Linked DNA regions of Paludisphaera rhizosphaerae. The protein of the gene in region 1 interacts with the protein of each later gene in a pairwise test. Links are inferred from orthologs where the notes say so. Each region holds a gene or a part of one and is shown on either strand. Other genes may lie near its edges.

Region 1 (3,045 bases):
AGGACTTCAAATCGCAGGTCGTAATTCGAGGGAGGTGCAACGGAGCTCATCGGGTCCTCGCTGTTTCCCGCGAAAGAGGCGGGGCGCTGGAAGCGGCGTCGTGATCGAGCCTACAATGTTACCGTCGCCCCCGCCATGAGGGCCAACCCGAGAGCCTCGGGGCGACCCAAAACCCGCCCGAGCGATCCACTCCGCCCATGAAATTCACGAAGATGCACGGCCTCGGCAACGACTACGTCTACGTCGAGACCTTCACCCAGCCCGAGCCAGCCGACTTCGGCGCGATCGCCCGCGCGGTCAGCGATCGCCACTTCGGCATCGGGTCCGACGGCCTGATTGCGATCCTCCCCAGCGACCGCGCCGACGCCCGCATGCGGATGTTCAACGTCGACGGCTCCGAAGGCGAGATGTGCGGCAACGGCGTCCGCTGCGTCGCCAAGTACATCCACGACCACGGGATCGCCAAAAAACCGCGCGTGACCGTTGAGACCGGCCGAGGCGTCCTGACGCTCGACCTGACCGTCGAAGGGGGCGAGGCGAAGCTCGTCCGCGTCGACATGGGGACGCCGATCCTCAACGCCGACGCCGTTCCGACGACCCTTCCAGGCGATCCAGTCGTCGAAGCGCCGGTGGAGATCGGCGGCAAGGAGCTGAAGCTCACGGCCGTCTCGATGGGCAACCCTCACGCCGTCCTGTTCGTGGACGACGTTGACGCTTTCCCCCTGGAGACGCTGGGGCCGCTGATCGAGCGTCACCCGGTCTTCCCCAAGCGGGTGAACTTCCACGTCGCGCAGGTCGTCTCGCCCAGCGAGGTGAAGATGCGGACCTGGGAACGGGGTTCCGGGATCACGATGGCCTGCGGGACAGGGGCGTGCTCCGTCTGCGTGGCCGGCGTGCTGACGGGGCGTACCGGCCCGAAGGTCCTCGCGCACCTGCCGGGAGGGGACCTGGAACTGGAATGGGCCTCGCGCGACGCCTCGGTCCTCATGACCGGGCCCGCCACCGAGGTCTTCAGCGGCGAATGGCGTGAAACCGGTCAGTAAGCCGGCTTGTGCTGGTCGATGTTCGCCTTGTTGATGAGGCGGAGGGGGGTGACGACCTCGCGGTCGACGGACTCCCCCTTCAGCTTCGCCGCCATGACCTCGACGGCCTTCGCCCCCTGTTCACGAGGGTCCTGAAGGATCGTGCAGGCCAGACGGCCGTCGCGGACGGCGTCGAAGGCCGTCTTCGCGCCGTCGAAGCCGAGAACGGCGACGTCCTTCCACCCTTCGGCCTGGGAGACCTCGGCGGCGGGGAGCGCCATCTCGTCGGACTGGGCGACCACGGCGCGGATCTCGCCGGGCTTGAAGCGGCGGACGAGGTCGGTCATGACCCCTTTCGCCTTGTCTTCCTGGAAGCCGGCGAAACGACGGTCGGCGACCTCGATCTCAGGATGCTTCTGGAGCACGGCGGTCAGCCCCTCGCTCCGATTGCGCTGGGGGCTGGAGCCCTCGGTCCCTTCCAGGTAGATGATCTTGCCCCCCTTGGGGCCGAGGAGTCGGACGAGTTCCTCCCCCTGGAGAACGCCCCCCTCGGCGTCGTCGGCCCCGACGTAGCTGACGACCTCGCCGCCGTTGATCCGACGGTTGACGGCCAGGATCGGCGTCCCTGCGCGGTTGGCGGCTTCGACGGCGGGGATGAGCGCGTCCTCGTCGCGAGGGCAGAGGATGATCGCCTTGCAGCCCAGGTTCAGGAGCGTCTCAACCTGGCCGATCTGCTTCGCGTCGTCGTCCTGGCCGTCGCGAACGTCGATCTCCAGGCCGAGTTCCTTGGCCTTGGCCTCCATCCCTTCTCTCATCGCCGTGAAGAAAGGATGGCTGAACATCGGGAGAACCGCGCCGATCTTCCCGGAGCCCTTCCCAGCCGGCTTCGAGGGGCCTGAGTCGGTCGCGACTTCCACTCCGCATCCCGAGAGGAACAGGGCCAGCAGGGCCGGCGCAGCCAGCAGTTTCAGGGTCGACATCGCTTCGGACTCCCGGGAGCCGAGGGAGTGGGGCCGCCTCGCACGCGGCCCCATTGTGGCGACCGGCTCAGCGGAGTTCCAGAGGCTCGATCGTCACCTTCCCCTGGACGCGGAGAATCGGCAGGAACGACTCGAACGGCGAGACCCCTTCCAGGCTGGAGTCCGAAAGCTTGATGTGCGTCGCGTCGACCTGCGATTGGTCGAACGAGGAGTCGAGGGCGACCCAGCGATTGTTCACGAAGACCTCGTGCCACATGTGGAAGCCGAAGCCCTTGGCTTTCAGTTCCTTGCTGTCGACGAAGATCAGCCCCACGGCGACCCGCGACGGGATCCCCTTCGCTCGCGACATGGCCGCCGCGAGGACTGAGTGTTCGGTGCAGTCGCCGGTGAGGTTCACGGCCGCCTCGCTGGCGGGTGCGAACGTCGTCGCGAAGTTGCTCCGCATGTTCTGGAAGACCCACTTGTTGATCCGGACGGCCTGCTCCCAGGGATCTGCGGCGTTTCCGACGGCGCGATCGGCCAACCGCTTCACCCGGGCGTCCGCACTGGTCACCACGCCGTTGGGACGGAGGAATTCGGGCCCGGGTTCAGACCCGGCCTCGCCGTCGTTGGGCCCCATCGTGTTGATGATCATGACGGCCGACTTGCCGTCCCCGGAAGGCGTCAACGTCTGGCGGCGATCGTTGGGGATGATCTTGGTCGGGTCCTCGTCCTTGAGGGTGACCTGATACTTGATGTACGTCGTCTGATAGGGGTTGGGGATCTCGCGAGACGTTTTGACGATCGTCCCCCGGATCTGGTCGTACTTGATCCGACCGCCAGGGGCCTTGGCCCCTTCCTCGGTGGTGCGATAGGTGGTCATCCCGCCCAGAAGATCGACGTCTTGCTTGAGGATCTGTCCGGCGGTGTCGACCCAGAGCGTCGCGCCCAGTTCGGGGCGGACCTTACCGTCCAGCGTCGCGATCTGCTCCACCTTCCGAAGCGGCCGCTTCATGCCGTCGCCGAGTTCGATGTCCGAGGTCGGCCCGCCTTTGAGCTCGATG
Region 2 (3,495 bases), on another replicon or contig:
CCAGCAGCACGAGGTCGGCGCCGGTCTCGCGGACCGGGTCGAAGACCGAGGCGCTGAAGGCGTCGAGGTCCGTCCGCCGCTTCGAGACGTCGGCTACTGCGACGGGGAGGCCGGCCTTCTCCGCCTTGGCGATCGCCGCGATCCCCGGACGGCTGGCCACGACCTGAACGACCCGGGCGTTGAGCGTCCCGGCGTCGATCCGATCGAGCAGGTTCTGCAGGGTCGTCCCGCCGCCCGAGACGCAGACGGCCAGCCGAACGGGGGCGGCCATCAGGAAACGCCTCCGGCGGTCGCCGACACCACGCGGACGCAGCGCCCGCAGAGGGTCGGATGCTGGGCGTTGCCGCCGACATCCTCACGATAGTTCCAGCAACGCTCGCACTTGCCGAACGTCGACTTCGCGGCCGTCACCTGGAACCGCTCCTCGCCGGGCCCCGGCGTCGCCGAGCCCCCCTCGCGGACGTCGATCGTCGAGACCAGGCAGATCGTCGCCAGCAGGTCGCGGTCGGCCTGGAGGATCGCCAGGTCGGCGGCCGGCGCGGCGATCGTCACCGACGCCTCCTGGGCGCTGCCGATCGTCTTGTCCTTGCGCAGCCCTTCCAGGGCCTTGAGGATCGCGTTGCGGGCGTCGGCGAGTACGGCCCAGCGGGCGTCGCGTTGGGGGTCGTCCCAGCGCGGGTCGGGCTGGGGGAACGTCGCCAGGTGGACGCTCGCCGGGAAGCCCTGGCCGTGCGGCATGTAGCCCCACGATTCCTCGGCCGTGTGGGGGAGGATCGGGGCCAGCAGCCGCGTCAGGGCCTCGTGGAGCCGGAACAAAACGTACTGCGCGGCGCGACGCTCGGGGCCGCGAGGGGCCTCGGCGTAGAGTCGGTCCTTGAGGACGTCGAGGTAGAAGCTCGACAGCTCGACCGAGAAGAACTGGTAGATCCGCGAATAGACCCGGTAGAACTCGAACCGCTCGTAGGCCGAGACGGCGTCGCGGATCACCTGGTTGAGCTGCCCCAGCGCCCAGCGGTCGATCTCGTGGAGCGTCGCCAGGTCGACGGTCGCCGGATCCAGGTGGGCGTAATCTTCCAGGTTCCCCAGCAGGTAGCGGAACGTGTTGCGGATCTTGCGGTAGGCCTCGGACGCCTCCTTGATCGAGCGTTCGCTGATGCGGACGTCGTCGGCGTAGTCCATGCTGGAGACCATCAGCCGGAGGACGTCGGCCCCGTGCTGCTCGGTCGCCTTCACGGCCGAGACCACGTTGCCCAGCGACTTCGACATCTTCTGGCCCTTGTCGTCGACGACGAACCCGTGGGTCAGGATGCTCTCGAACGGGGCCTTGCCGGTCGTGCCGACGGCCGTGAGGATCGACGACTGGAACCAGCCGCGGTGCTGGTCGGATCCTTCCAGGTACATGTGCGCGGGGAAGCCCAGGTTGAAGCCCCCCGCCAGCACCGCGCGATGGCTGGAACCGGACTCGAACCAAACGTCGAGGATGTCCCCTTCCTTGCGGAAGCTCGTCCCACCGCAGCTCGAGCACTTCGCCCCCGGCGGCAGGATCTCCTCAACGGGCTTGTTGAACCAGGCGTCGGCCCCTTCCTTGCGGAAGAGGTCGCGGAAGTGGCGGGCGGTCTCGGCCGTCAGAAGCTGCGCATTGCACGAGGTGCAGCCGAGCGCGGGGATCGGCACGCCCCACGACCGCTGCCGGCTGATGCACCAGTCGGGACGGAGCGAGACCATGGCCTCGATCCGGGCCTGTCCCCATTCGGGGTACCACTTCACGGCGTCTCGGATCTGCTCCAGCGTCCGGCCGCGGAGGTCGTTGCGGTCGACGCCGACGAACCACTGCTCGGTCGCCCGGAAGATGACCGGCTTCTTGCACCGCCAGCAGTGCGGGTAGCTGTGCGTCAGGGGCGCTTCCAGGTAGAGCGCGCCCGACTCCTTCAGGTTGGCGACGACCTTCGGGTTGGCCGCGAAGACGTACTGGCCGACGAGCCACTCGGGGGCCTCGGCCGTGAACCGGCCGGCCGGGTCGACGGGGCTGAGGACCGGGAGTTGGTAGGCCTTGCCGGTCTGGTAGTCCTCGCCGCCGTGGCCGGGGGCGGTGTGGACGAACCCGGTGCCGTCCTCGGCGCTCACGTAGTTCGCCAGGACGATCGGCGAGACCCGTTCGAGGAACGGGTGATGGTATTCGGCGTGCTCCAGCTCGCGGCCCTTGCAGCGGCCGACCTCGACGTGATCGGCGATCTTGCGCAGGCCCATCACCTTCTCGACGAGGTCCGCGGCGAGGATGGTGCGGACGGTCGCGCCGGTGTCGGGGTCGGTGTAGCGGACGCCGGCGTAGGTCAGGTCGGGGTGGGCGGCGATGGCCACGTTGGCCGGCAACGTCCAGGGGGTCGTCGTCCAGATCATCGCCCGCCAGTCTTCGGGCTTCGATCCGCCGTCGAACGCAAGCCAGTCGGCGGGAACGCCGGCGACCATCGGGAAGTTGACGTAGATGCTCGGCAAGGTCTCGTCGTGGTACTCCAGCTCAGCCTCGGCCAGAGCCGTCTGGTCGGAGGTGCACCAGTGGATCGGCTTGAGCTGGCGGAAGACGAAGCCGCCGTCGAGGAGGTCGGCCAGGACGTCGACGATGCCGGCCTCGTAGCGGGGGTCGAGGGTCAGGTACGGGTCTTCCCAGTCGCCCATCACGCCGAGGCGGCGGAACTGGTCGCGCTGGACGTCCACCCACTTCATGGCCTCGACGCGGCACATCTCACGGACTTCGGGGCGGCCGAGGGTCGCGGCCTTGGAGCCCAGGTCCTTCATGACCTTGTGCTCGATCGGCAGGCCGTGGGTGTCCCAGCCCGGGACGTAGGGGCTGTCGAACCCTCGCATGCTGAGCGAGCGGACGACGAAGTCCTTGAGCATCTTGTTGAGCGCGGTCCCCATGTGGATGTCGCCGTTGGCGTACGGCGGGCCGTCGTGGAGGACGCGGACGGGGGAGCCCTTGCGGGCTGTGCGGAGCTGGCCGTAGAGGTCCTGCTCGCGCCAGTTCGCCTGAATCTGGGGCTCGCGGGTCGGGAGGTTCGCCTTCATGGCGAACTCGGTGACGGGCAGGTTCAGGGTCTCTTTGTACGGCTTCGCGTTCGTGGACATGATGTCGGCTTCGCGGTTCGTTGGGATCGAATCGGTTCGGGCGATGCGGGGCGGACGGGCCCAGTCGATCAAATCAAATCAGACGGGCCGGCGTTCCAAGACGCCCCGGACGATGGTGCGGAGCTTGGCCTCGGCGGCGTTGGCGACGGCGAGGATCTTGTCGATGTCCACCGGCTCCAGCGCGTCGGGAAGGCACATGTCGGTGATGATCGAGAACCCCAGCACCTTGATCCCGGCGTGCACGGCCACCAGGATCTCGGGGATCGTGGACATGCCGACGACATCGGCGCCGATGGCGCGGAGGAACCGGTATTCGGCCCGGGTTTCCAGGTTAGGACCAGTCACCGCCACGTAGACGCCGCGCTGGGCGAC

What was found. Proteins that work in one complex are often made in the same cells at the same time.
Region 2: the proteins of G5C50_RS00405 (region 1) and ileS interact in binary tests that used the Escherichia coli proteins (3 or more experiments, as listed by UniProt). The link is inferred for Paludisphaera rhizosphaerae from one-to-one orthologs.

Annotation. Positions count from the first base shown.
Region 1 is NZ_JAALCR010000001.1:76,956-80,000, reverse strand. The notes cover bases 20-2,994. They hold G5C50_RS00405 (sugar ABC transporter substrate-binding protein), read right to left. Parts: upstream 2,003-2,994; coding sequence 1,037-2,002; downstream 20-1,036. Other genes in these bases: G5C50_RS00400 (transglutaminase-like domain-containing protein), read right to left, coding at 2,070-2,994; dapF (diaminopimelate epimerase), read left to right, coding at 198-1,043; G5C50_RS00415 (metalloprotease), read right to left, coding at 20-50. Outside these bases: more of G5C50_RS00415, read right to left, coding at 1-19; more of G5C50_RS00400, read right to left, coding at 2,995-3,045. UniProt on the Escherichia coli protein: Part of the ABC transporter complex RbsABC involved in ribose import. Binds ribose. Also serves as the primary chemoreceptor for chemotaxis.
Region 2 is NZ_JAALCR010000004.1:2,051-5,545, forward strand. Bases 71-3,495 are described here. They hold ileS (isoleucine--tRNA ligase), read right to left. Parts: upstream 3,124-3,495; coding sequence 271-3,123; downstream 71-270. Other genes in these bases: purN (phosphoribosylglycinamide formyltransferase), read right to left, coding at 71-271; G5C50_RS06145 (purine-nucleoside phosphorylase), read right to left, coding at 3,202-3,495. In the rest of the region: more of purN, read right to left, coding at 1-70. UniProt on the Escherichia coli protein: Catalyzes the attachment of isoleucine to tRNA(Ile). As IleRS can inadvertently accommodate and process structurally similar amino acids such as valine, to avoid such errors it has two additional distinct tRNA(Ile)-dependent editing activities.